DNA from 3 places in the Inquilinus sp. OTU3971 genome. Region 1 is predicted to be linked to each of the others. Evidence: riboswitches for the same ligand, from Rfam matches in the RefSeq annotation. Region 1 holds a riboswitch; each other region holds the start of a gene.

Region 1 (4,254 bases):
CAGGATCTGAAGCTTTCGGCGTCCAGGTCGGATCTCCGGCTCTCTCGGCACGAACCCCCTCCCCCTAGCCCCCTCCCGCAAGGGGAGGGGGGACTATTCAGGCAGTCGCCAGGGCAGAGGCAGTCATGGTCCGTTTTCTGACCGGGCGGCTGCTCGACCTGCTGGTGGTGCTGTTCGGGGTCTCGGTCGTCGCCTTCCTGATGATCCGGCTGATCCCGGGCGACGCGGTGCAGATCATGCTCGGCGCCAACAGCGAGGTGACGCCGGACCGGATCGAAGCGCTGCGCCAGCGCCTCGGCCTCGACCAGCCGCTGGTGACCCAGTATCTCGCCTGGCTCGGCGGCCTCCTGACCGGCGATCTCGGCACCAGCCTGTGGACCGGCCGGCCGGTGCTGGAGGAGATCGTGGCCCGGATCGGCGTCACCATCGAGGTCACGCTGCTGGCCCTGGCCGTCTCGGTGGCGCTGGCGGTGCCGGCCGGCTGCCTGATGGCCTATTTCCGCAACTCGGCGCGGGACTACCTGGTGCGGGTGGTCACCATTGCCGGCGTCACCGTGCCGTCCTTCTGGCTCGGGGCGCTGCTGATCTATCTGTTCCACAGCGTCTTCCCGGCCTTCCCGGCGATCGGCTTCGTGCCGCTGGCCGACGACCCGGTCGGCAACCTGCAGCGCCTGCTGCTGCCGACCATCGCCCTGGCCGTGCCGGTGCTGGCCTCGCTGTCGCGCATCGTCCGCTCCGCCATGCTCGACGCGCTGGGGCAGGACTATATCCGCACCGCCCGGGCCAAGGGGGTCAGCGAGCGGGCGGTGGTGTTCCACCACGCCTTCCGCAACGCCATGATCCCCTTCGTCACCGCGCTGGGCATCTCCGCCGGCTACCTGTTCGGCGGCGCCATCGTGGTCGAGCAGGTCTTCGCCCTGCCGGGCCTGGGCCGGCTGATGCTGGGCGCGATCGCCGAGCGCAACTATCCGCTGATCCAGGCGGCGATCCTGCTGGTCACCGCGGGGTTCGTGGTCGTGAACTTCGTCACCGACATGCTCTATGCCGCCCTCGACCCCCGGATCGGCCTCAGATGACGGCGCCCCTCCCGGAAATCCTGGCGCCGCCGTCGCGCCGCCGCATCGCCGCGCCGCGGCACCCGCTGGTCTGGATCGGCGGGGCGCTGGTGCTGCTGCAGGTCGTGGCGGCGCTGCTGGCGCCCTGGATCGCGCCGGACGATCCGCTGGCCCAGCACGTGATCCGGCGGATGAAGGCGCCCGGCGCCGTGGCCTGGCTCGGCACCGACCAGTTCGGCCGGGACGTGCTGTCGCGCATCCTCTACGGCTACCGCGCCTCGCTCGCCGCCTCGGCCAGCGCGGTGCTGCTGGCGCTCGTCGTCGGCGGCACCCTGGGCGTGGCCGCGGCGCTGCGCGGCGGCTGGCTCGACCGCGCCGGCATGCGGCTGATGGACATCCTGTTCGCCTTCCCGATCATCCTGCTGGCGATCGGCATCGTCGCCATGCTGGGGCCGGGTGCGACCACAACGGCGCTGGCGATCGGCGTCGTCTACATCCCCGTCTTCGCCCGGCTGCTGCGCGGGCCGGCCCTGGTGGTGGCCAGCAGCCAGTACGTGCTCGGCGCCCGCGCCATCGGGGCGGGGGAGGGGCGGGTACTGTGGCGCCATGTGCTGCCCAACCTCGCCAGCGTCATCCTGGTCCAGGCCAGCTTGGCCCTCTCCACCGCGATCCTGGTCGAGGCCTCGCTGTCCTTCCTCGGCCTCGGCACCCAGCCGCCGACGCCGTCGCTCGGCCGCATGCTGGCCGAGGCACGGAGCTATCTGCTGCTGTCGCCCTGGGATTCGATCTTCTCCGGCCTTGCCATCCTGTTGGCGTCTTTCGGCTTCAACCTGCTCGGCGACGGGTTGCGCGACGCGCTCGATCCCAGGCTGCGGGGCAGTGGGTGATGGGTGATGCGAAGACGATGGAAGCGGTGACGGTCCGGCCGCCGGTGCCGGCCGACCTGCCGGTCCTGGCCGGGGTGGCGTGGCGCAGCACCCGCGCCGCCTTCGAGCACATCCTCCCGGCCGGGATCCTGGACCGCAAGCGGCCGGAGGATTTCGCCAACCGCTTCGCCGCCCGGCTGCCCGACCTGCGCATCGCGGTCGACAGCTGCGGCACGCCGCTCGGCTTCTCGCTGATGACCGGGTCGCATCTCGACATGCTGTTCGTCGACCCGGCGGCGCAGGGCCGGTCGGCCGGCACCGTCCTGCTGGCGGACGCCGTGGCGCGCGGCGGCCGCACGCTGGAAAGCTTCGCCCACAACCGGCTGGCCCGTGGCTTCTACGAGGCGCGCGGCTTCCGCCTCTGCCGCTCCTACCGCCGGCTCTACGAGGGGATCGAGATGCCCTTCGTGCTCTACGCCCTGGCCGAGGGGTGACGGGCAGCGTTGCCGGAAACGCATTGCCCGATCGCCGATTTGCCGATAAGTCTTGGGCCGTCGCCTTCCCGGGCGGCGCCGTGGTGATTTGAGCCGACCGGCTTGCGGCCACGTTAATCTCCGCTAAAAGGTCGGTTGCGCGCAGGTCCCGCACGCACCGCCTCCCGGTCGGATCGAGGAGTCGGTGAGATGGATCGTTACGAAGCCCCCAGCGAAGACGAATTCGGCCCCGAGACCGCGCTGATCCGCGGCGGCACCCGACGAACGCCCTATGGCGAGACCTCCGAGGCGATCTTCCTGACCTCGGGCTTCGTCTATGACAGCGCCGCGGCGGCCGAGGCGCGCTTCACCGGCGACGAGCCGGGCTTCGTCTATTCCCGCTACGGCAACCCGACGCTGGAGGTGCTGGAGACGCGCCTGGCCCTGCTGGAAGGGGCCGAGGGCTGTCACGTCACCGCCAGCGGCATGTCGGGGGTGTTCACCGCCCTGTTCTGCCATCTGCGCGGTGGCGACCATGTCGTGGCCAGCCGGGCGCTGTTCGGTTCCTGCTTCGTCATCCTCGGCACCATCCTGCCGCGCTACGGCATCACCACCACCTTCGTCGAAGGCAGCGACCTCGCGGCCTGGGAGGCGGCGATGCGGCCGAACACCCGGGCGGTGTTCCTGGAAACGCCGGCCAATCCGACGCTGGACTTGGTCGACGTCGCCGCGGTGGCCAAGATCGCCCATGCCGCCGGCGCCAAGGTGTTCATCGACAACGTCTTCGCCACGCCGCTGGGCCAGAAGCCGCTCGAGCTCGGCGCCGATGTGGTGATCTATTCCGCCACCAAGCACATCGACGGCCAGGGCCGGGTGCTGGGCGGCGCGGTTCTTGCCGACAAGAAGTTCCTGACCGACGACTTCCTGCCCTATTACCGGCACACCGGCCCGGCCCTGTCGCCGTTCAACGCCTGGGTGCTGGTGAAGGGGCTGGAGACGCTGGGCCTCCGGGTCGAGCGCCAGGTCGCCAGCGCCCACCGCCTGGCGCAGCTGATCGAGGCGCATCCGGCCGCCAAGTGGGTGCGCTATCCCTGGCTGGAAAGCCACCCGCATCACGAACTGGCCAAGCGCCAGATGAAGAACGGCGGCACGCTGGTCTCGCTCGACCTCGGCAGCAAGGCGGCGGCCTTCGCCTTCCTCGACGCGCTGCGGCTGGTCGACATCTCGAACAATCTCGGCGACACCAAGTCGCTCGCCACCCACCCGACCACCACCACCCACCGGGCGATGGAGGCGGCGGACCGCGCCGCCATGGGCATCACCGAAGGTCTGGTGCGGCTGTCGGTCGGGCTCGAGGGGATCGAGGACCTGGAGCGCGACCTGTCCCGCGCCCTCGACGCGGCGAAGCGGGTGGGCTGACGGCCGGGGGTGAGGCACGGCGCCGCGCCCCCTGATCCCGGCGACCGGACTCCCGCCCTGCCGCGTTTAGCCGGGTGAAGGGGGATCTCGATCCCTGGAGTTCGCATGATGAGATGGAAGCTCGCCCTCGCCGCGTTGGCCGGGCTGGCGCTGACGGCCCTGACGGCGACGGCCGCCGATGCCGCGCCGGGCTACACCACCGCCCCGGCCCGGCTGCGCGCCGGCCCGGGGGCCGACTATCCGACGGTGGCGCGGCTGCGGCCGGGCATGCCGGTGCAGATCTTCGGCTGCCTCGACGGCTGGGCCTGGTGCGATATCGGCGTCGGCCCCGACCGCGGCTGGGCCAATGGCCGCTTCCTGGCGGCGGATGTCCAGCATCGCCGCCGGGTCATCGTCGAGGCCGCGCCGGTGATCGGCGTGCCGGTGATCCGATTCGATGCC
Region 2 (13,586 bases), on a different contig from region 1:
CGGAATGGCAAGTTCGACGGCAGAATCGGCCCGAACGCAACGTTTCGCGGCCCCTCGGAGCCGGGTCACGGCAGGGTTCCGGGCTCGGCCATCGCCAGCAGCGCCCCGGCCTGGTCCGGCACGCCCTCGGCCAGGCGGGCGGCGGCGGCGAAGGGCAGCCAGGCGAGGATCCGGTCCCGGCTTTCGCCCGCAGCCGCAGCGTAGGTCTCAACATAGGCCATGGCCAGGTCGGGCGCCACCGGCCGGATCAGCACATAGGAACGGCAGACATCGGCCGCCGGGTCGCCGGTGCAGGCATCCAGCCAGTCGACCACCACCTCGCGGCCCGGCGGCCCCAGGATGTTCCACGGGTGGAAGTCGCCGTGGCAGAGGCGGTCGCCGTCCGGCAGCGCGGCCAGGCCGTGCAGCAGCCGGCGCCGCAGGGCCTCGTCCGGCATCCTGGCGATATTCGCCGCCAGCCTCGCCTTCAGGCTGCCGAGATGCGTCCCGGGATGGCCATGGATCGCGATCTGCAGCCGGGCCATCCGGTCCAGACAGGCCTCGATCCGGCCGGGGGCACGGATGGCGTCGGCGAGGGGCGGACCTTCGGCCCGGGTCATGGCGATGCCCCAGCGGCCGTCGATCTGACCGACGGCATGGACCGACGGCACGGGCAGGCCGAGCGATTCGATCAGCGCCAGGATCGAGGCCTCGCGGAACGCCGCCCGCTTTGGCGCGGCCGCGGTCGTCCGGTACAGCTTGACCACCAGATCGCCGGCGTCGAAGACCTCGGCCTCCTTGCCCGATCCGATCAGCGGTCCGAGGGGCAGGTCCATGGCTACATCCGGCGCAAGGCGACGGCGTCGACCGAGTGATCGGCGGATTTGTGCAGCACCAGCCGGGCGCGCTGCCGGGTGGGCAGGATGTTCTCGCGCAGGTTGACCCCGTTGATCCGGTCCCAGATCTCGCGGGCGACGCGGCGGGCTTCGGCCTCCGGCAGGTCGCGCTGGTGATGGAAATAGGAGGAGGGGTCCCGGAAGGCGGTGCGCTGCAGCAGCAGGCGACGCTCGACGAACCAGCGGGCGATGTCCTCCTCCTCGGCATCGACATAGACCGAGAAGTCGAAGAAGTCGGAGGTGACGACCGACGCCCCGGCCGGCGCCTGCAGCACGTTCAGCCCCTCGAAGACCAGGATGTCCGGCCGGCGGATCACCTGCTTCGCGCCGGGCAGGATGTCGTAGGCGAGGTGCGAGTAGACCGGCGCCTCGACCTCCGGGCGGCCGGACTTCACCGCGGCCAGAAAGCCGATCATCCGGCGCAAATCGTAGCTCTCGGGGAAGCCCTTGCGGCGCATCAGCCCGCGCTCCTCCAGCACCGACTTCGGCCACAGGAAGCCGTCGGTGGTCACCAGCTCGACCCGCGGATGGTCGGGCCAGCGCGACAGCAGCAGGCGCAGAAGCCGGGCGAAGGTGCTCTTGCCGACGGCAACGCTGCCGGCGACGCCGATGATGTAGGGCGGTGGCGGGCCGGGCCGGCCGAGGAACGCGTCCTGCACCCCATCGAGCGCGCGGGCGGCGGCGACATGCAGGTTCAGCAGGCGCGACAGCGGCAGCAGGATGTCGGCGACATCGGCCGGCGACACCGGCTCGTTCAGCCCGCGCAGCTCGACCAGCTCGGCCTCGGACAGGACCATCGGCGTGGTGGCCCGCAGCGCCGCCCATTCGGCCCGGGTGAAGCGGTCATAGGCGGCGGGCTTGGCCGCGAAAAGGTCGGGCACCGGCCGGGCGGGGGAGGGGGATTGGTTGGGCATCGACGGCTCGCAGCGGACAGTCCGGCAGCGTCCGACGATCCGAGCATCGGGGCAAGAGCGGTCCGGGGCACGGCGAGATCGAAGCCTTGCTCCGGGTTGGCCAGTGACCCGAACAACACCAGGATGGTGGTTCGGGGCTCGGCGCCGATCGGCGCGGCAGGCTTCAGGCCTCGTGCGATATTGAGGGGACCGTCCCCATGCCTGCTCACAGTTCAGACGCTTGACGACCGGGACTTCGCGCCAAGGATCATTGTTGCTGAGCTGTCGCAACGCTTCGTACAGCGCCAGCTCTGAGGAGGACCCGCCATGAAAGCGGCGCTGCTGTTTACCGGGAGCGGTCCTTTGGTGATCGTGACCTCGCATGCTTCGCTGACCGACCCGGCGCTGACCGAGAAGCTTCGGGCCAAGGGCATCGAGAAATTCATCGCCTATGAGGTGCCTGTGCCGATGGCGCGGGAACGCTATGGGGGCCATTTCCAGGTGGTAATGCGCGACCTGCATGAATCGGACGATCTCCGCGTCCTCGACTTCAACGGCGAGCGGGCCTTCCGCCTCTTCCGCCTCGCGGAGCTCGGGCCGCCGGTCATGTTCGAAGACGAGAAGGCGGCGTGAGGCCGACGGCCAGCCTCGAAGGACACGGCCCACGCAGCGCGCCGCTTGCGGCCGTACGTGGTCAACATGGCTCCGGTTTCCGCTGGAGACGGTGACGGCTGCCGGCCTTGGATCCGGCATCCCGGTCGGCGTGACCGTCGGCCGGGATCGCCGCCGAAGAACGAATCCGCCAGGGGAGCGTCAGCGCGAATAGATGCCCACCAGGTCGATTTCGGCCAGGGCGTGGGTGCGCGCCGCGGCCTCGATATCCCCGCAGCGGGTGCCGCGAACAGAGAGATGGCCGACATCCAGGGCCATCAGCTTGAAATGGTAGTGGTGGGGGCCGTGGCCTCTTGGCGGACAGGCCCCGCCATAGCCGACCTTCCCGAAATCGTTGACGCCCTGCCGCGCCAGTCCGGCCGTGGGCGTGCGCGGAAAGCCCTCCGGCAGCTCGTGAGTGCTGACGGGAATGTCGTAAACCGCCCAGTGATGGAAGGTGCCTCCCGGCGCATCGGGATCGTCGCAGAACAGCGCAAAACTGTGCGTTCCCTTGGGTGCCTCAGACCATGCGAGCGGCGGCGATTGGTCCAGGCCGTCGCAGCTGAAGCGTTCCGGCATTCGTTCGCCGTTCCCGAACGCAGGACTGGTGAGGTGCATTCCCATGGCGCGTCTCCCTTCGCGAGCCCGGCGCCCTGCCTCGCCGGCAACCGGGCGATGGCTTCTCTTGAGAAATGGCGACGTGACCGTGTCAGGGCAAGGCGCGCTCCGGCTTCCCGCCCTCAGAATGTCGATATCGGTTGCCCGACGCGCCGGCCCGATCGGGCTTGCGCTGCGGCGCGCTCCGCGCTACACCCAGCCTCGCATCCAGAGTTGGGCTGACGCCCACGCCAACCTGCCTCCCGGGCAAGGTGGTGGCCTCTCGCAAGAGGGGCGATGCGGCCGGACCGGCAACCAAACGGGTCGAAAGCCGCGCGTCAGCCCTCCTCGCAACCGCGATGGAGGGTTTTCATGTCTGCTTACCAGTCCGCAGCGATCCCGCTGGCCCATCCCGGCGACACCGTCGAGCGGCTCGACGAGCGCCCTTGTCCCCGCCCGCGCGACCCGCAGCGGCGCGAGATCCTGTACGCCGTGGTGCATCGCGGCGCCGGGCTGTGGACCCATCTCTACCGCGTCGTCCTGGCCGCCGCGTCGCGGCCGGAGATCCATCTCGACCGGGTGCTGGAGGGCGATCGCCTGGCCGAGCTGCGCCGGGCCTATGCGGCGGCGGATCTGGCAGCGTGAGATGGGGAGGTTGGGTTCGCGGGGCGAACCCAACCTTGATCTGCGTTCACGTCGCCCGCACGTAGCGGCCAGGGGCGTCCTCGATCGGGGTCAGCCCGCCGTCGCCCGGGCGCCGGGCCGGGACTTGGCCGCCGGCGTGGCGGGCGACCCATTTCTGCCATTCCGGCCACCACGAGCCCTCGACCTGCTCGGCGGCCTGGAGCCAGGCCTCCGGGGTCTTCGGCGTCCGCGTGTTGACCCAATGGCAGTACTTCTTCGCCGCCGGCGGGTTGACCACCCCGGCGATGTGGCCCGAGGCGCTGAGGCAGAAGCGCACCGGCCCGCCGAACAGCTGGGTTCCGGCATAGGTCGAGGCCCAGGGCGCGATGTGGTCGTCGCGGGTCGACAGCATGAAGGTCGGGGTCTTGATCGTGGTCAGGTCGATCGGCACCCCGGCCAGGGTGATGCCGCCCGGCTGCGCCAGCCGGTTCTCCTGGTACATGTTGCGCAGGTAGAAGCTGTGCATCGCGGCCGGCATCCGGGTCGCGTCGCTGTTCCAATAGAGCAGATCGAAGGGGAAGGGGTCCTTGCCCAGCAGGTAGTTGTTGACGACGAAGGACCAGATCAGGTCGTTGGCGCGCAGCAGGTTGAAGGTCGTCGCCATGGCCGAGCCTTCGAGATAGCCCTTGCCGGACATCTTGTGCTCGATCGTCCGCAGCTGCTCCTCGTCGACGAAGATGCCGAGCTCGCCCGGATCGGTGAAGTCGGTCAGCGTGGTCAGGTAGGTCGCGCTCTTGACCCGGTCCGCCTCGCCCTTGGCCGTCATCCAGGCCAGGGTGCAGGCCAGCAGCGTGCCGCCCAGGCAATAGCCGATGACGTTGACCTCGCGCTCGCCGGTCGCCTGCTCGATCGCGCCGAGCGCCGCCAGCGACCCTTCCAGCATGTAGTCGCCGAAGCTCTTATCCGCCAGCTGCCCGTCCGGGTTGACCCAGGAGACGACGAAGACGGTGTGGCCCTGCTCGACCGCCCAGCGGATCAGGCTGTTCTGCGGCTTCAGGTCGAGGATGTAGAACTTGTTGATCCAGGGCGGGATGATCAGCAGCGGCCGCCGCGCCACCGTCTCGGTCGCCGGGTCGTACTGGATCAGCTGCATCAGCTCGGTCTCGAACACCACCTTGCCGGGAGTGACGGCGATGTTGCGGCCGATCTCGAAGGCGCTGCGGTCGGTCATGGTGATGGCGAGCTGGCCCTGGCCGCGCTCCAGGTCGGCCAGCATGTTCTCGAGGCCCTTGACCAGGTTCTCGCCGCGCGAATCCAGCGTGCTGCGCAGCACCTCGGGGTTGGTCGCGACGAAGTTCGACGGCGACATCGCGTCGATGAACTGCCTAGTATAGAAGTCGACCTTCTTCGCGGTCTTGGCGTCCAGCCCCTCGACCTCGCGCACCGAGCCCTGCAGCCAGCGCGCGGTCAGCAGGTAGGACTGCTTGATGAAGTCGAACACCGCGACCTCGCTCCAGGCCGGGTCCTTGAAGCGCTTGTCGCCCTTCTCCGCCGCCACCACCGGCTCCGCCTCCTGCCCCAGCATGCGCTGGGCGGTGCGGCTCCACAGCGTGGCGTAGTCCTGCCACAGCGACATCTGGGCCTGCAGCAGCCGGGTCGGGTCGGCCATCAGCCGCTGGGTCATGGCCAGGAAGGCCGAGCCGATGTTGAGCGGGTCGAGCTCCGGCGTCTCGGCCCGGCCCTGCTTCTCCAGGAAGGCGGTGACCAGCCGGGCGCTGCGCTCGCCGATCTCGATCATGCGGCGGCCCAGCTCGGCCGGATCCGCCGCCGGCGCGGTCTCGGGCGCGGGCGCGCCGGGCTTGGCCTGAACCGCCGGCCCGGCCGCATCGGGCTTCGTCCGGGTCTCGAGCGCGGCTTCGCCGGACGTCGTCCGGCCCTTGGGCGCTGCTCCGCCGGACTTCGTCCGGGTCTTTGGCTCCGCTTCGCCGGACTTCGTCCGGGTCTTTGGCTCCGCTTCGCCGGACTTCGTCCGGCTGGGGGCGGTGCGGGCGCGCTCGGTCATGCGGAAGGGTCTCCCTGGCTGCGGCGGCGTCGCCCGAGGCGCGGATTCGGGCGTAGAATGCCGCTTATCTGCCACTTTGCACGGCCATCCTCTTTCCAGTCCACCCTTTCAACGAAGTGTGCTAGGCACGTGCCATGCGTCGCACCGGCTCTCTCATGATCGCTTCCGCCCGCCCCGGCCTTCCGGTCCGTGGCGCCGTCGCCACCGTCGCCCTGGGCCTCGTCCTCGCAGGCTGCGGCGGCCGCATCTTCGACGGCACGCCCTATGCGGGCGACGTCCAGGCCTCCGTGCCCAAGGCCGAGACCGCCGAGGTCTCGCCGCTCGGCGTGGCCGAGCAGCCGCCGGTGCCCAGCGTCGGCGGCCCCCTGGGCACGGCGCAGGCGGGCGACACCAAGACTTACTCGCTGCCGGCCATGGCCCAGACCGACGCCGACCGCGCGGCGATGCAGCAGGCCCAGGCCCAGCAGGCGCAGCAGCAGGCGGGGATGCAGCAGCAGCGCCGGGCGCAGATCGAGGCGCAGCGCCAGGCTGCCTTCCAGCGCCAGCAGCAGGCCGCGCAGCAGCAGGCGGCGGCGCAGCAGGCGCAACAGCAGCAGCCGACCGGCACGGTGGCGCCGATGAGCTTCGGCCAGCGCCGCAACACCGCCGCCCCCCCGGCGATGGACTCGATGCCGCGCCCGGCCTCGGAGCAGGCCTACCCCAATCTCGCCACCGTGCCGGAGAAGCCGACCGACCTGCCGACGCCGGAGCAGCAGGCCGCGGTGCGCGGCCAGCTCGAGGCCGACCGCGCCGCCTCGGGCGCGCCCGGCGCGCTCAGCTTCGGCAACAAGCCGGCCGGCCAGGCCGCGGCGACCCCCGCCCCGGAGGCCAAGCCGGCCTTCAGCTTCAACAACCGGGTCGCCGGCACCGTCAAGTTCGACGGCGGCAGCACCACCCTGCCGGCCTCGGCCAGCAGCACCATCGAGAATGTCGCCAAGACGGCGCAGAGCCCGAAGCTGCGGGTCGTCGGCTTCGGCGCCGGCGACGGCGCGGCCCAGGCCAAGGCGCGGGCCGAGGCGGTGGCAGCGGCGCTGCGCGCGGCCGGCGTCGACCCGGCCCGAATCGTCACCGGCGGCGCGGCCGACACCCGGCCGAACATCACCGACGGCCAGGCCGCCCGCGTCGAAATCTACCTCGCCCAATAAGCTCAGCACCGGACGCCCCGACGGGCGTCGGGGGGACATGTCGATGACCGACCAGGACTTCCACCGAATCAAGCGCCTGCCGCCCTATGTGTTCGCCGAGGTGAACGCGATGAAGGCGGCGGCGCGAGCTCGGGGCGAGGACATCATCGATCTCGGCATGGGCAACCCCGACGGGCCGCCGCCGAAGCATGTGATCGAGAAGCTGACCGAGGCGGCGCAGAATCCGCGCAGCCACGGCTATTCGACCTCGCGTGGCATCCCCGGGCTGCGCCGGGCCCAGGCCGCCTATTACCAGCGCCGCTTCGGGGTCGAGCTCGACCCCGAGAGCGAGATCGTCGTCACCATCGGGTCGAAGGAAGGCCTGGCCAACCTGGCCCAGGCGATCACCAGCCCGGGCGACATCATCCTGGTGCCGAATCCGAGCTACCCGATCCACATGTTCGGCTTCATCATCGCCGGCGCGTCGGTGCGGTCGCTGCCGCCGACCCCGCCCGGCGGCAGCTTCCTCGAAGTGCTGGAGCGGGCGGTGCGGCACAGCGTGCCGAAGCCGACCGCGCTGGTGCTGAACTACCCGTCGAACCCGACGGCCGAGGTGGTCGACCTCGACTTCTACCGGCCGATCGTCCAGTTCTGCCGCCAGCACGGCATCTGGATCCTGTCCGACCTGGCCTATGCCGAGATCTATTTCGACACGGCGCCGCCGCCCTCGATCCTGGCGATCCCCGAGGCGCGCGACATCGCGGTCGAATTCACCTCGCTGAGCAAGACCTATTCGATGGCCGGCTGGCGCATCGGCTTCGCCGCCGGCAACAAGCGGCTGATCGCGGCGCTGGCGCGGGTGAAGTCCTATGTCGACTACGGCGCCTTCACGCCGCTGCAGGTGGCGGCGACGGCGGCGATCAACGGGCCGCAGGATTTCGTCGACGAGATGCGGGCGCGCTATCGCCTGCGCCGCGACACGCTGATCGAGGGGCTGCGCGCCGCCGGCTGGCCGGTGGAGAAGCCGGAGGCCAGCATGTTCGTCTGGGCGCCGATCCCGGAGGCCTTTGCCAGCATGGGATCGCTCGCCTTCTCCAAGCTGCTCTTGGAGGAGGCCGGGGTGGCGGTGGCGCCGGGTGTCGGCTTCGGCGAATACGGCGACGGCCATGTCCGTATCGCCCTGGTCGAGAACCACCAGCGCATCCGCCAGGCCTGCAAGGCCATCAAGACGTTCCTGAGCCGGCGCCGCAACGACCCGCAGCCGGTCAGCCTGAAAGCGGTATCGTGATCCCTGTGCTTCGCATCGGCATTGCCGGCCTCGGCACGGTCGGCGGCGGCGTGCTTCGCCTGCTGCAGGCCCATGCCGAGCTGCTGGCCCAGCGCAGCGGCCGGCGTATCGTCGTCGCCGCCGTCTCGGCCCGCGACCGGCACCGCGACCGCGGCGTGCCGCTGGACGGGGTGCGCTGGTACGACGACGCGGTGGCTCTGGCCGCCGATCCCGAGATCGACGTCGTGGTCGAGCTGATCGGCGGCGCCAACGGCATCGCCAAGGCCGTCTGCGAGACCGCGATCGGCCATGGCAAGCCGGTGGTCACCGCCAACAAGGCGCTGCTGGCCGTGCACGGCGCGGATCTCGCCGCCCGGGCCGAGGAGGCCGGCGTGGCCCTGGCCTTCGAGGCGGCGGTCGCCGGCGGCATCCCGGCGATCAAGGGGCTGCGCGAGGGGCTGGCCGGCAACCGCATCGACGGCGTGTTCGGCATCCTCAACGGCACCTGCAACTACATCCTGACCGAGATGCGGACCACGGGCCGCGAGTTCGCCGAGGTGCTGGCCGAGGCACAGAAGCTCGGCTATGCCGAGGCCGATCCCAGCTTCGACGTCGACGGCGTCGACGCCGCGCACAAGCTGGCGGTGCTGGCGGCGCTGGCCTTCAACGCCCGGGTCGAGTTCGACGACCTGCACATCGAGGGCATCCGCCAGATCTCGGCGCTCGACATCGCCTATGCGCAGGAGCTGGGCTACCGCATCAAGCTGCTCGGCATCGCCCGGCGCACGGATGAGGGGCTGTCGCTGCGGGTCCATCCCTGCATGGTGGCCGAGGCTTCGCCGATCGCCCATGTCGAGGGCGTGTTCAACGCCGTGGTGGCGCAGGGCGACTTCGTCGGCCAGGTGATGATGACCGGCCGCGGCGCCGGTGCCGGCCCGACCGCCTCGGCCGTGGTCGCTGACCTGGTCGACCTGGCCCGCGGCCTGAAGGTGCCGGTGCTCGGCATCCCGGCCGCCCGGCTCGAGCGCGCCCTTGTGCTGCCGATGGACCATCGCCGGGGCGCCTACTACCTTCGGCTGATGGTGGTCGACCGTCCGGGCGTGATCGCCGACGTGGCCGCGGCGATGCGCGACCAGCAGATCTCGGTCGAGAGCCTGCTGCAGCGCGGCCGGTCGCCCGGCGACGCCGTGCCGCTGGTGATCATCACCCATGAGACGGACGAGGCGGCGATGACCCGGCTGCTGGCGGCGCTGGGCGCGCTGGACGCGGTGCTGGAGCCGCCACATGTCATTCGCATCGAAGACCTGTGATCATTCCCGGTACCGGCTGCGGTTGAAAGCCGGTACACCCGTCGTACGATGTGTCCGCCGCCGCCCGTGAGGGCCGGATGCGGCGGAGACGAGACCGAGAGGATCGGAGAGACGATGAAACGGCCGGAAACCAAGTCCCAGGTGATGGACCGCAACCTCGCGCTCGAGGCAGTGCGGGTGACGGAAGCGGCAGCCCTCTCCGCGTCGCGGCTGATGGGTCGCGGCGACGAGCGCCAGGCGGACCAGGCTGCGGTCGACGCGATGCGCCAGGCGCTGAACAGCCTGGCGATCGAGGGCGAGGTGGTGATCGGCGAGGGCGAGCGCGACGAGGCGCCGATGCTCTATATCGGCGAGAAGGTCGGCGCCGGCGACGGGCCGGAGATCGACATCGCGCTCGACCCGCTGGAGGGCACCACCATCACCGCCAAGGGCGGCCCGAACGCGCTGGCGGTCATCGCCATGGCCAACAAGGGCGGCTTCCTGAAGGCGCCCGACGTCTACATGGACAAGATCGCGGTCGGCGGAGACCTGCCGAGGGACCTGATCGACATCGACTCGACCCCGGCCCAGAACCTGAAGGCGCTGGCCCTGGCCAAGCGGATCGCGGTCTCCGACCTCGTGGTCTGCGTGCTCGACCGGCCGCGGCACCAGGAGTTGATCGCCCGGATCCGCGAAGCCGGCGCCCGGATCATGCTGATCTCCGACGGCGACGTCTCCGGCGTCATCGCCACGGCCCAGGCCGAGACCGGCGTCGACATGTATCTCGGCACCGGCGGCGCGCCCGAGGGCGTGCTGGCGGCCTCGGCGCTGCGCTGCATCGGCGGCCAGATGCAGGGCCGCCTGCTGTTCCGCAACGATGACGAGCGCGAGCGCGCCAAGCGCCAGGGCATCGAGGACTTCACTCGCGTCTACGGGCTGATGGACCTGGCTGGCGGCGACGTCATGTTCGCGGCCACCGGCGTCACCACCGGCCCGATGCTGCGCGGCGTCCGCCTGATCCCCGGCGGCGCGATCACCCATTCGATCGTGATGCGGTCGAAGAGCGGCACGGTGCGCACCATCGAGGCGCGGCACGATTTCCGCCGCAAGGCCGGGTTCGAGTTCGTCGGCCACTAAGGCCGGCGGATGGCGGCCGACGGGGGCGGCCGGGGAGGGGCTGGCGATGACCACAAGGCGGGGGCGGTGAGCACGCCGGCGCTGTTCGGCGTCGAACGCTCCGCCAAGGGCGCGCGCTGGATCGGCCGCGCCGCCGACGACCGGCTGGCGCTGGCCCTGTCCCAGCGCCACGCTTTGCCGGAGATCGTCGCCCGGGTGCTGGCGGCGCGCGGCGTTGGCCTGGACGACGCGCCCGCCTTCCTCAACCCGACGCTGCGGGCGCTGCTGCCCGACCCGTCAGTGCTGCGTGACATGGACCGCGCGGCGGAGCGCATCGCCCGCGCGGTGACCGGCGGCGAGGGCATCGCCGTGTTCGGCGACTACGACGTCGACGGCGCCACCTCGACCGCGCTCATGGTCCGCTACCTGCGCGGGCTCGGGGTGGAGCCGCAGATCCACATCCCCGACCGCATCGCCGAGGGCTACGGCCCGAACGCCCAGGCGCTGGAGAAGCTGCGGGCCGGCGGCGCCGGGCTGGTGGTCACGGTCGATTGCGGCACCACCGCCTTCGACGCCCTGGAAGGCGCCGCGGCCTCGGGCCTCGACATCGTCGTGATCGACCACCACACGGCCGAGCCGCGCCTGCCCAAGGTGTCGGCGGTGGTCAACCCGAACCGGCTGGACCAGGACCCGGGCCTCGGCCAGCTCGCCGCCTGCGGCGTCACCTTCCTGGCGCTGGTGGCGCTGAACCGGACCCTGCGCCAGGCCGGGGTGTTCGCCAACCGGCCGGAGCCGGACCTGATGGCGCTGCTCGACCTGGTGGCGCTCGGCACCATCTGCGACGTGGTGCCGCTGACCGGGCTGAACCGGGCGCTGGTCGGGCAGGGGCTGAAGGTGATGGCGCAGCGGCGCAACACCGGCCTGGCCGCCCTGGCCGATGTGGCGCGGGTGACCGAGACGGTCGACGCCTATCACGCCGGCTATATCCTGGGGCCGCGGATCAATGCCGGCGGCCGCATCGGCCGGGCCGATCTCGGCGCCCGGCTGCTGGCCACCGAGGACAAGGCCGAGGCGGCGCGGATCGCGGCGCTGCTGGACGAGCACAATGTCGACCGCAAGACGGTCGAGGCCGAGGTCATGGCCGCGGCCATCGCCCAGGTCGAGGCCACGGAATCGGGGCCCGTGATCCTGGTGGCGGGCGAAGGCTGGCATCCCGGCGTGGTCGGCATCGTCGCCGGCCGGCTGCGCGAGCGCTATGGCCGGCCGTCCTGCGTCGTCGGGTTCGAGGGCGGCATCGGCAAGGCCTCCGGCCGCTCGGTGCCGGGGGTCGATCTCGGCGCCGCCGTGATCGCGGCGCGCCAGGCCGGGCTGCTGCTGTCCGGCGGCGGCCACCGCATGGCGGCGGGCTTCACCGTGCGGCAGGAGCGGGTGGCCGAGCTGCGCACCTATCTGACCGAGCATATCGACGGCCAGGTCGCGGCGCAGCCCGGGGAGCCGATGGTGCCGCTGGTCGAGCTGGACGGCACGCTGGTGGTGGAGGCCGCGACGGTCGAGCTGGCGGAGACGCTGTCCCGCCTCGGTCCCTACGGGGCGGGTAATCCGGAGCCGCGCTTCGCCCTGCCGCGGGTGCGGGTGGTGGCGGCGTCGGTGGTCGGCAGCGGCGGCCATGTCGCCTGCACCCTGGTCGGGCCCGATGGCGGCCGGCTGCGCGCCATCGCCTTTCGCTGCGCCGACCAGCCGGTCGGCCAGGCGCTGCTGCGCCGCGACGCGCTGCTGCATGTCGCCGGCACGCTGCGGCTGGACCGCTGGAACGGCAATATCCGGGTGCAGCTGTTCATCGAGGATGTGGCGCCGCTCTGGGGGGCGGAAAGCGCTTGATTTCCGCGACCGCTGCGGTTAGGTCTCTGCGCCGCGCCGACCCCTTCGTCTAGAGGCCTAGGACACCGCCCTTTCACGGCGGTAACACGGGTTCGAATCCCGTAGGGGTCGCCACTAAATGCCAACCTGATACCAACTATGGGTTTTCGGGACGGAGTCGGACGGTGCCATAGGCACCCGTAGCCACTCAGTGCGCGGACATCCCGAATCATCGATTCGCAGACTGCAGGGAATGGGCTTGCTCAAGCTCATCGCCTTGGGTCACCGTGCCTTGAAAACCGGCGACGCGGGCGGTTCATGGCACGACGCACGATAGGCATAGACGAGTTCGATGGCTTTGAGATCGACGAGGCGACGGGCGATCTCTATTGGCGCGACCGGCGCGTTAGGACCGAGGCGCGATTCTCGTTGAGCACGTGGCAGCGCATTGGCGCGGTTCTTGTGACGGCGTCGGCCGTTGTCGGGGCCGGGGCTGCGGTGGCCTCAGCGATTGCCGATTGGGTTCGATAAACATCCCCATGGCGGTACGCCGTGAAGGGGATCATCATCCCTGCATGTTGATGCAACTCATTTCCCGACTCCTCAGCGCCTTTTTCTGGATCGTGGTGCTGGCGGCGATCTATGGCGCGTTGTTCGGATAGACGCGCATCGCCGCTGCATGGGTCCTTAGGGCCAGGCAAACACGACATCGGCCGCCGTTACCGGCCTCCACCGTGGCAGGTAGGTCCAGAGGCTTCGCATTAGCTTTCCCGGCGTCACTCCGCCGAGTTTGGGCGGGGTGTCCTGCCCCTCTGTGAGTTCCGGCCGAAGATCGCGTTCGATTAGATCAAGGTCCGCAGGGATGCCCGCCTGAGATAGCCGCACGACGTACACGAGGAAATCAGGACGCGCCCCTACCCGGTCCAGCACCTCCAGCATATGGATGCCTGAGAAGATCACCGGCCGGGGACGGATCGCCTCTGCCAGATCGTCGAATATGATCTGATCGACGTACGATCGCCCCTTCGGTCCGATATGGTCATCAAGGTCGACTGCTGGCCATCCAAGTGTGGCGGATAGCTTCGTCGCGAGGGTGGTCTTCCCTGCCCCGTCTACGCCGTCGATCGCCACCAGAGGATTGGGCAGGACGGACACGAGGCCGGCGAGCTCGGCGACGTCACGAATGATCGTT
Region 3 (10,257 bases), on a different contig from region 1:
CGTCCGGGCGCCGAGCCCTCCTTCTCGATCCGCCAGCGGCGGTCGTGGAAGGCGGCGACCTTGGGGTCGTGCGAGATGGTCAGCCAGGTGGTGCCGGGCAGCCGGTCGCGCAGCAGCGCGAACATCCGCTGCTCGGTCCCCTCGTCCAGGGCGCTGGTGGCCTCGTCGAGGAACAGCCAGCCCGGCTTGGCCAGGACCGCCCGGGCCACCGCCAGGCGCTGCTGCTCGCCGGGCGACAGGCGGCGAGCCCAGTACTCCTCCTGCTCCAGCGCCGGCACCAGATGGCCGAGATCGACCGCCCGCAGCGCCTCGGTCGCCGCTTCGGCGGAGATCTCCTCGGGCTTGGCCGGATAGGCGACGGCGGCGTGCAGCGTGCCCAGCGGCAGGTAGGGCCGCTGCGGCAGGAACAGCACCTTGGCGTCCTTCGGGATGCGGATGCGCGCCTTGCCGAAGGGCCAGATCCCGGCCAGGGCGCGGAACAGCGTCGACTTGCCGGCGCCGGACGGGCCGGTCAGCAGCAGCCGGTCGCCGGGGCGGACCGACAGGCCGCCGCCCTCGACCAGCGCCTGGCCGTCGGGCAAAGCGAGCTGGACGGAGTCGATGGCGAGGTCGCCGCGGGGCTCGGCCGCGACGTCGATCTCGGCCGAGCGCGCCTGGGCCTTGGCCGCCTCGAGGCTATTGCGGAAGCCGGTGAGACGGTCGACGGTCGCCTTCCATTCGGTCAGCGACTGGTAGGCGCTGACGAACCAGGACAGGGAGTCCTGGACGTTGCCGAAGGCTTGTTGGACCTGCAGGAACCCGCCAAGCTCGATGGTCCTGGCGAAATACTGTGGTGCGGCCAGGATGGCGGGGAAGACGACGGAGGCCTGGCCGTAACCGAAGGTCAGGAAGCCCAGCTTCTTCTGCCGGCTCATCAGCTGGTACCAGTTGACCATCACCCCGCCGAACAGGCGCAGCAGCCCCTGCTTCTCGCTCATTTCGCCCGCATACAGCGCGATCGCCTCGGTGTTCTCGCGGAACCGGACCAGGCCGAAGCGGAAATCCGCCTCCCGCTTCTGCTGCTGGAAGTTCAGCCCAATCAGCGGGCGGCCAACGAGATGCGTCAGCGCGGTGCCGACCACGGCATAGACGATCGCGGCCCACATCATGAAATGAGGGATGACGATGTCGTTGCCGAACAGCGGGATCGTCAGCGGCGCCGACAATGCCCACAAGATCACGGCGAAGGAGACCAGGTTCACCACATTGCCGAGGAAGCTGAGGCTGAGGGTCAGGGTGCCGTCGACGAATTGCTGGATGTCCTCGGAGATGCGCTGGTCCGGGTTGTCGGTGGCGCCCGCGGTCAGCTGCTGGCGGTAATAGGCCCGGTCGGCCAGCCATTCGCCCAGCAGGTGGTCGGTCATCCAGCGCCGCCAGCGGATGCGCAGCCATTGCCCGAGATAGGCGGCATAGACGCTGCGCAGGACATGGGCGGTCGCCAGGCCGCCGAAGATCGCCAGCTCACGCCAGAAGGCCGCCTGATTGTAGTCCTGCAGAGCTTGGTAGAAGCGGTTGTACCAGAAGCTGAACTGCACGCTCAGGAACACGGCGCCCAGGGTGAAGGCGACCACCACCACCAGCAGCCCGATCGCCGGCCATTTCTCCTTCGACCGCCAGAACGGCATCAGCAGGGCGAAGAAATCCTTCCAGAACCGGCGTGTGCTTGGCTTCATCGGGTGCGTCCGCCGCGCGGCGGATCCTCGGCTGCGACTGCAACCGTGATATCCCCCGCGGGCGGGCCGCACCCGTGAATTTCACGTAAGTTTCCCGTAATCCGGACGTTATCTGCGCAGGCCGGACAGGATTTCGTCCCGCTCCGCCGTGGTCCACGTCCCTGGTGCCAGGTCGCCCAGCTCCAGCCCGCCGAGGGCGACGCGGACCAGGCGCAGGGTCGGGTGGCCGACCGCCGCAGTCATCCGCCGCACCTGGCGGTTGCGGCCCTCGGTCAGGGTCAGCCGCAGCCAGGCGGTCGGGATCGACTTCCGGGCCCGGATCGGCGGGTCGCGCGGCGGCAGGTCCGGTTCCTCCGCCAGCCGCTCGATGCCGCAGGGGCGGGTCGGGCCGTCGGTCAGGGCGATGCCGCCGGCCAGGGCCGCCAGCGCCTCCTCCGCCGGGTCGCCCTCGACCTGGGCCAGATAGGTGCGGGGGTGGCCGTGCTTCGGGTCCAGCAGGCGCTTGATCAGCGGCCCGTCATCGGTCAGCAGCAGCAGACCCTCGCTGTCGGCGTCCAGCCGGCCGGCGGCATAGATCCCGGGCGGCAGGCCGAACTCGTTCAGGCCGCGCCAGCGCCCCTCCGGCGTGAACTGGCTCAGCACGCCATAGGGCTTGTGGAAGACGACGTAGCGGCACTGGTCCGGCTCCGGCGAGGGGCGCTTGCGCCGCTCCTCGCGCCAGCGTTCGCCCGGCTTGGCCGACACCGGCTTCGCTGCTCCGGCATCGCCGGCGATCTTGCGCGACGAGGTCAGCGGGCCGCGCGTCCGGCGGCGCGGCGCTGGTGCCTCGGCCGGCTCGGCGCGCTCCTCCGGCACCGGGCCGCGTGGGCGGCCGCGCCGGCGCGGGGTGGCTTCTTCAGCCGGCTCCTCGCCGTCCCACAGCCATTCCGGAATAGCGGCGCGTGCAGCCTCCTGCGGCGTGGTTGCTTTCGACCGCGATCCGCGCGGCTTGCCGGGCGCGGGCCGGCGGCCGGCCGCGGCCGGGCCGGACCGCTTCCCGCCGCGAGGCGCCTTCTCGTCGTCGGCCTTCGCGGCGGCGAGGCGGGACGGCGTCTTGCCGTCGCGGGGCGGCCGACGCCTCGGCATCGCCTCCGGCTCATCCTGCCGGGCACTACGGCCACCGGCAGCGCGCGCGGTGCGGCGGGGAGCGCGTTCGGCCTCCTCGCGGTCCGCAGGGGCTCCGCGGGACGGCCTGTCGGGGCGCCGGGTGTCCCGCGCCGGCCGCTCGGCCTGGGCTCCGGCTCGGCCGGCGGGCTTGCGTCCGCGCGGCGGGCGCCGCTCGTCGCCGTCGCCGGCTTCGGAGGATCGGCCGGGGCCGCGCATGCGTCCGGCGCCGGATTTCGGGGGGCGCGGGGGGCGGCTCATGCCGTGGCCTGCCGGCGCAGGAAGGCGGCCAGATGGTCGATCTCGGCCCGCATCGCCTCGACATTGCCGGCCATGTGCAGACAGGCGTGGATCATGCCGCGCCACAGCCGGAATTCGTGCGGCCGTCCGTCCACGGCCAGGCGATAGGCAAGCTGTTCACTGTCGGTCCTCAGGCAATCGTACTCCGCCGCGGTCAGGTACAGCGGCGGCAGGCCGGCGAGATCGGCGTAGAGCGGCGCGGCCAGCGGCGTGCGCCGGTCGGTGCCGGCCGGGACATAATGGCCCCAGAACCACTCCATCTCGGCAGTCGACAGGAAGTAGCGGTTATCGCCGCCATACGCCAGATGCGATGGCGTGTCGTGGTCGGGCGCGAACACGCCATAGACCAGCGCCGCCCCGCGCAGGGGCCGCTCGCCGGCGTCGCGCAGCGCCAGCAGGGTGGCGAGCGACAGGTTGGCCCCGGCGGAATCGCCGGCGATCACCAGGCGGTCGGGGTCGATGCCCCAGTCGCGGCCCTGGGTGGCGAGCCAGCGTACCGCCGCGACGCAATCCTCGAGCGGGGCCGGGAACGGATGCTCCGGCGCCAGCCGGTAGCCGAGGCTGACCACCTTGAGGCCCGAACGCTGCGCCAGCTCCCGGCACACGCCGTCATGGCTGTCCAGGTCGCACAGCACCCAGCCGCCGCCATGGATGTAGACGATCGCCGGCGACGGGTCGGTCGTGCCGGGGTCGTAGAAGCGTGCGGCGATCGGCCCCGCCGCGCCGGGCAGGGTGCGGTCCTCGACCCGGGCCACGGCCGGTGCGTGCTCGTTCAGGAGCGGCAGGACCGAGGCCATGGCGCGCCGCGCTTCGGCCGGCGACAGTCGCTCGGCCGGTGGTGTGTCGCCGGAAACAGCAGCGATCCGCTCAAGCATCGTAATGATCTGCGGGTCGGCCGCCATGATCCGGCCTTCTTTACTTGATGAAACCGATCGCCGCCCGGCTGGTGGGAACCAATAGATCGATGCAGCGTTCGACCGCTGCGTCCCCCGCCTTGCAGGTCAACACGTCGTTCAACAGCACACGGCCGAAATTACCGCAATCATGACCGGCGATCTCGAACACCTTGACCATGGTCTTGTCGGCGCTCAGCGGGGCCATGTCCACGGCCAGCTGGTCAACGATGATGCCCTTCGGGTCGAACACCACGAGGTCGAGCTGCAGGTTGCTGTAGCTCCGGCTGGTGCCGTTGTGCATGACCATGAAGGCCCGGCAGCCATTGTTGCCGGGTTCGAGCTTGTTCAGCTCGATGTCGATCGCCTCCTTCGGTGCCGACTCGGCGGCGGGCTTGTCCTGCGCCAGGGCCGGAAAGGCGGCAATCGCGATAAAAAAAGCGAAAAAACGTGCCGGGCGAACCCAGGCGGAACGGCGGATTTCAGCGGTTTTGCGGGACATATGGCCTTCCGTCGGTCTGGACTCGCAGGGCGCGCCATGATACCCGCGCCCCTCGTGACCGCAATGAAATGCACTTGGGCGGTCGGTGTTCCCGGAATCGTTGAGACCATTCCCGGGCCCGATCGCCGGCGCAGAGCGTTGCCCCGTCTCCCGGCGGCGCCGGGCGGAGTGTGCCCGGATGGGCTCCGCCCGACGCGCCGACAAGGGGGAGGTCGGGCATGACGTCGAAGGGCCTCCTTCTTCTGTCGATCGCGCTGGTCGGGGCTACCGCCCTCGGCGGCGCGATCGCGATCGATTCCGCGCGCCCGGCATTGCCGCCCGTCGTCGCCGTCGATCTCGCCGGGATCGCGGTCGAGCCCGCGCATGTGGTCGACCCGGCCGAGGCGGTGCGGCCGCAGCCCGCCGTCGCCACGATGCGGCGCCTGGCCGAGATGTCTCCTGCCCCCGCACCGCACGCCGACCCGCTGCAGGTCTTCTTCGGCTCCGCCTTCGCCGCGGTGCCGCGCCTGCCCGAGCCGGAGCCGCCGCTCGACCCCTGGGCCGATGCCCTGCAGCAGGTGACGCGCCCGGCGCCGGAGCCGCAGGAAGTCGAGCCGTTGCTGGTGCCGGTCAGCCTGCCCGGCCCCGGTGCCGAGGCCGCGCGGCTCGACCTGCCGGCCCGCCTGGCCGACCTGGTGCCGCTGCCGGGGCAGCCGGTGGCCACGCCGCCGGTGCAGGCGACCACCGAGCCGCCCCTGGCCCCGGCCGAAGGCTTGGCGGACACGGCGCCGGTGGCGCCCGTCACCCCGCCGGCGGTGCAGTCCGGCCCCGCGACCCTGATCGATGTCGCGCCGAACGAGGCGAAGCCCGTGGTCGTCGCCTCGCTGGGGCCGACGGCGGGCCTGCTGGCCGAGACCGCGGCCGCGTCTCCCGCATCGATCGCGCCGGTGGCCGCGGTGGCGCCGGCCACCGCCGATCCGGTCCCGTCCCAGCCTGCCGTGCCCACCTCGTCCGGATCGGGGCAGGCGATGGTCGCGGCCGACGCCGTGTCCATGGTGCAGCCCGCCGCGCCCGGCGCGGCGCCGGTCTGGGCCCGGCCGCGCTCCTCGCTGCTGCGGGTCGACCGGCCCGAGCCGGAAGAGACCGAGCGGCTGGATGTCGCCCTGGCCCGCGCCGTGTCGCTGATCGAGCCGGCGGGCGCGCCCTGGCTGCGCGACGCCGAGGCCGACGGCGCCGGCCGCCGCCTGACCGGTTGCGGTCCGGGCGACCTGGCCTGCACCATCTTCGTCTCCGCCCGCGGCACCGCGCTCGACCAGCCCTCGCCGCTGCTGCGGCAGTACGGGGCGGCGCCGATGAGCATCGGCGGCGTGGCCCTGCCGGCCGAGCCGACCCAGGCGGAGCGGGCGCTGCGCTGCCTCGCCTTCACCGCCTATACCGAGGCCGGCAACCAGGGCACGCGCGGCATGGCGGCCGTGGTCTGGGTGGTGATGAACCGCATCGCCGTGGCCAATGATTTCGGCGAATCGCCCTGCGAGGTGCTGGCCGATCCGGGCCAGTTCGAGCCGCTGTCGCGCCCGCGCTTCCGCGCCTTCGCCAAGGCCGTGCGCGCCGGCGCCATGCCGCAGTTCCCGCAGCCCCTGAGCGCCCAGGACGAGATCCTGCAGCGCACCGCGCGCCTCGTGGTCTGGCAGATGCTGGACGGCTATTTCGCCGACGACCCGACCGACGGCGCCCAGTACTTCTTCGCCCCGGCGGCGATGCGGGCGCTCGGCCGCGGCATGCCGGCCTGGACCAACCGCTTCCGCCGCACCGCCTCGATCGGCGACCACGTCTTCTACCGGCCGAAGCGCGGCGGCTGAATCCGGCCGGCGGGGGTAGTCGGTTCGACACCCCGCACCACCTTATCTGCAGGCCGGGACCATCGGGCGGCTTGCCCTGAAATCGTCACGAATCTTTCCTGGCCCCGGCCTTTCGGCCGACCTAGAACGGATGTGATGGCTGCCACCAACCCCGCTTCCGCGACACCTTCCCTCGGTTCGGTCCTCCTGGCCGTGGCGCCGCTGCTGTTCAGCGCCGCGATCATGATCATGGGCAACGGGCTGTTCGGCACGCTGATTGCGGTGCGGATGGATCTCGACGGCTTCGATGTCGGCACCATCGGGCTGGTGCTGGCCTTCTATTCCGGCGGCTTCGCCCTCGGTACGCTGATCTGCCCGCGGATCGTGCTGCTGGTCGGTCACATCCGCACCTTCGCCGCCTTCGCCGCCATCGCCTCCGCCGCGGCGCTGTTCCATGCCCTGTGGGTCGACCCGATCGTCTGGGCGGCGCTGCGACTGGTCACCGGCATCAGCATGGCGGTGCTGTTCACCATCATCGAAAGCTGGCTGAACGCCCGCGCGGTGAACGCCGTGCGCGGCCGGGTGATGTCCTCCTACATGGCGGTGAACTACACCGCCTTCGGCCTGTCGCAGCCCTGGCTGACGGTGATGGACCCGGCCGGCTTCGCCCTGTTCTCGGTGGTGGCGATGCTGGTGTCGCTGTCGCTGGTGCCGCTGTCGCTGACCCCGGTCGAGACGCCGCCGGTGATCAAGGTCAAGCGCTTCGGCCTGCGTGCCCTGATCGCGATCTCGCCGCTCGGCGTCGCCGGCTGCTTCTCGGTCGGGCTGATCAGCGCCGCCTTCTCCGGCATGGGGCCGGTCTACGCCCGCACCATCGACCCGTCGCCGGACTGGATCGCCAGCTTCATGATGACGGCGATCTTCGCCGGCTTCCTGCTGCAATACCCGGTCGGCCGGCTGTCCGACCGCTTCGACCGGCGCCAGGTGTTCCTCGGCATCACCATCGCGCTGGCCCTGATCAGCGCCGCGCTGGCGCTGTTCGGCGGCACCTCGATGACGCTGCTGCTGGTGCTGCTCGCGGCCTTCGGCGGGCTGTCCTACACCATCTATCCGCTGAGCCTCAGCCACGCCAACGACTTCATGACGCCGGAGCAGCTGGTGCCGGCGGCCGCCGGCCTGCTGCTGTGCTACGGCACCGGCGCGGTGTTCGGGCCGATCGTGGCGTCGCGGGTGATGCAGCTGCTGGGCCCGGACGGGCTGTTCGTCTGGACCGGCTCGGTCGCGGCGCTGCTGGCGCTGTTCACCGTCTACCGCATGACCCGGCGCGCGGCGAAGCCGAACGAGGAGCAGGGCAGCTTCGTCTCGGTCGCGCCGACCACCACGCCGGTCGCCGCCGAGCTCGATCCGCGCGCGCCGGACGAGACGCCGCCGACCATGCGCGACGCCGCCTGAGGGGAACCGCCATGCTGACCCGCCGCCGCCTGCTGACCACGGTGCTTCCCGCCGCCGGGATGGCCGCGGCGGGGCTCGGCGGGGTGTGGCCGGCACGGGCCCAGGACCCGCTGTTCTTCCGCATCGGCACCGGCACCACCGGCGGCACCTATTTCCCGATCGGCGGCATCATCGCCGGCGCCATCTCCGGCCCGCCGGGCCTGCCGCCCTGCGGCAGCGCCGGCGGCAGCTGCGGCGTCTCCGGCCTGATCGCGGTGGCCCAGGCCAGCGCCGGATCGATCGACAACATCCGGCGGATCCGCGACGGCGAGTTCGATTCCGGCCTGTCCCAGGCCGATGTCGCCTTCGCCGCCTATGCCGGCGAGGGGCCGTTCGCCGGCCAGCCGCCGGTGACCAGCCTGCGCGCCATCGCCCATCTGTTCTCCGAATTCGTCCATGTCGTGGTGCCGGCGGACAGCCCGGTGCAGTCGGTGGCCGACCTCAAGGGCAAGCGCGTCTCGGTCGGCGCCGAAGGCTCCGGCACGATCTACGACATCCGCCTGATCCTCGCCGCCTTCGGCCTGAAGCAGACGGATGTGACCGAGGTCTATGAGCGGCCGGAGCCCTCGGCCGACCTGCTGGCCGAAGGCGGGCTCGACGCCATGGTGATGACCGGCGGGCCGCCGCTCGGGGTGATCGCCGACCTGGCGCGGCGGCGGCCGATCCGGCTGCTGCCGGTCACCGGGCCCGAGACCGAGGCGCTGATCGCCAAGGTGCCGTTCTTCACCCAGGAGCCGATCCCCGCCGGCCTCTATGACGGCGTCGCCGCGGAGGTGCCGGCCCTGTCGGTCGGGGCGATCTGGCTGGTGGCGGAGCGGATCGAGGAGGCCACGGTCTACGAGATCACCCGCGCCCTGTGGCAGAAATCGACCCTGGACCTGCTGGCCGCGGGCCATCCGCGCGGCAAGGAGATCTCGATCGAAGGCGCCACGCGCGGCCTGGGCGTGCCGCTGCATCCCGGCGCTGCCCGCTACTATGCCGAGCATGCGGTGCTGAGCCTGCCCGCCCGGGCCACGCCCTGAACCGAAGCCCGGCGGGCCGGACGACGCGGCACATTCATCCAGTTGAAATATGCGGGCGGACCCCGTAGAACTGGCGGTACATCAGGAGTTGGGCACTGCCCGACGCCAACCTGCTTCCCGAGCAAGGTGGCGCCCCCGAGAGGGGGGATGTGGTCGAACCGACAACCAAACGGGTCCATCCACAATTCGGTCCTGCCCACGACACGCGGAACAGAACCGAAGCGAAATGCCGATCAAGATTCCGAACGACCTGCCCGCCCGGTCCGTCCTCGAAGCGGAGGGGGTCATGGTGATGCTCGAGGCGCAGGCGGTGCGGCAGGACATCCGGCCGATGCGGATCGGTCTGCTGAACCTGATGCCGAACAAGGTCAAGACCGAGACCCAGTTCGCCCGGCTGCTCGGCGCCTCGCCGCTGCAGGTCGAGCTGACGCTGGTCAAGATGACCAACCATGTCCCGCGCAACACGCCCAGCGACCACATCCTGTCCTTCTACCGCGACTGGCAGGACGTCCGGACCGAGAAGTTCGACGGCTTCATCGTCACCGGCGCGCCGGTCGAGACGATGCCGTTCGAGCAGGTGACCTACTGGGACGAGCTGCGTCGGGTGTTCGACTGGACGCAGACCAACGTCCATGGCTGCTTCAACATCTGCTGGGGGGCCCAGGCGGCCGTGCATCATTTCCACGGCGTGCCCAAGCATGCGCTGCCCGAGAAGAAGTTCGGCGTGTACCGCCACCGCATCATCGAGGCGGCGTCGCCCTATCTGCGCGGCTTCTCCGACGATTTCACCATCCCGGTGTCGCGCTGGACCGAGAACCGGCGCGAGGACATCCCGGCCGCCAGCGGCATGAAGGTGCTGATGGAGTCGGACGATGCCGGGCTGTGCCTGCTGGAGGATTCCGGCCGCCGGTCGCTGCACATGTTCAACCATGTCGAGTACGACACCGACACGCTCGGCGACGAGTATTTCCGCGACATCGCCGCCGGCAAGACGATCGCCCTGCCGCACGACTATTTCCCGGAGAACGACCCCGAGCGTCGACCCCAGAACCGGTGGCGCAGCCACGCCCATCTGCTGTTCGGCAACTGGATCAACCAGATCTACCAGACCACGCCGTACGAGGTCGACGACATCGGCCGGGGCTAGACCGGACTGAACTGAGATCGGGTTACGTCGGCGCATTCGGCCAGGCCTGACACGATGTCGGGCATTGCCTCTCCCGCCTGGCGGGAGAGGTCGGGCGTCCGCAGGACGGCCGGGTGAGGGCTGGTCCCGGCCTCGACGAAGTCCCCTCACCCGGAGCCGCTTCGCGTCTCCGACCTCTCCCGCATGCGAGACCTTTTCACAATAGCGGCGACCCGTTCCTTTTTAGTTCC

What was found. Region 1 has a riboswitch for S-adenosylmethionine ahead of metZ (O-succinylhomoserine sulfhydrylase). Riboswitches for the same ligand answer to the same signal wherever they lie in the genome.
Region 2: linked by a shared signal. The riboswitch ahead of AAHM41_RS04175 (hypothetical protein) and the one ahead of metZ (O-succinylhomoserine sulfhydrylase) in region 1 are both predicted to bind S-adenosylmethionine.
Region 3: linked by a shared signal. The riboswitch ahead of metA (homoserine O-acetyltransferase MetA) and the one ahead of metZ (O-succinylhomoserine sulfhydrylase) in region 1 are both predicted to bind S-adenosylmethionine.

Annotation. Positions count from the first base shown of each region.
Region 1 is NZ_JASATH010000335.1:83-4,336, forward strand. It holds gene AAHM41_RS39095 (ABC transporter permease) at 126-1,076, shown strand; gene AAHM41_RS39100 (ABC transporter permease) at 1,073-1,942, shown strand; gene AAHM41_RS39105 (GNAT family N-acetyltransferase) at 1,942-2,415, shown strand; SAM riboswitch at 2,486-2,562, shown strand; gene metZ (O-succinylhomoserine sulfhydrylase) at 2,605-3,813, shown strand; gene AAHM41_RS39115 (SH3 domain-containing protein) at 3,919-4,254, shown strand, end outside.
Region 2 is NZ_JASATH010000009.1:47,763-61,348, reverse strand. It holds gene AAHM41_RS04195 (phosphotransferase family protein) at 66-815, opposite strand; gene coaA (type I pantothenate kinase) at 818-1,789, opposite strand; gene AAHM41_RS04185 (hypothetical protein) at 2,096-2,401, shown strand; gene AAHM41_RS04180 (YbhB/YbcL family Raf kinase inhibitor-like protein) at 2,582-3,043, opposite strand; SAM-I-IV-variant riboswitch at 3,236-3,345, shown strand; gene AAHM41_RS04175 (hypothetical protein) at 3,389-3,661, shown strand; gene phaC (class I poly(R)-hydroxyalkanoic acid synthase) at 3,708-5,438, opposite strand; gene AAHM41_RS04165 (OmpA family protein) at 5,858-6,886, shown strand; gene AAHM41_RS04160 (LL-diaminopimelate aminotransferase) at 6,930-8,153, shown strand; gene AAHM41_RS04155 (homoserine dehydrogenase) at 8,150-9,442, shown strand; gene glpX (class II fructose-bisphosphatase) at 9,587-10,558, shown strand; gene recJ (single-stranded-DNA-specific exonuclease RecJ) at 10,625-12,415, shown strand; tRNA gene AAHM41_RS04140 (tRNA-Glu) at 12,454-12,529, shown strand; gene AAHM41_RS04135 (hypothetical protein) at 13,082-13,586, opposite strand, start outside.
Region 3 is NZ_JASATH010000232.1:1,443-11,699, forward strand. It holds gene AAHM41_RS35410 (ABC transporter ATP-binding protein/permease) at 1-1,712, opposite strand, end outside; gene AAHM41_RS35415 (pseudouridine synthase) at 1,821-2,837, opposite strand; gene AAHM41_RS35420 (alpha/beta hydrolase) at 3,113-4,057, opposite strand; gene AAHM41_RS35425 (Tat pathway signal sequence domain protein) at 4,071-4,550, opposite strand; gene AAHM41_RS35430 (cell wall hydrolase) at 4,769-6,388, shown strand; gene AAHM41_RS35435 (MFS transporter) at 6,524-7,819, shown strand; gene AAHM41_RS35440 (TAXI family TRAP transporter solute-binding subunit) at 7,831-8,880, shown strand; SAM-I-IV-variant riboswitch at 8,954-9,059, shown strand; gene metA (homoserine O-acetyltransferase MetA) at 9,107-10,027, shown strand.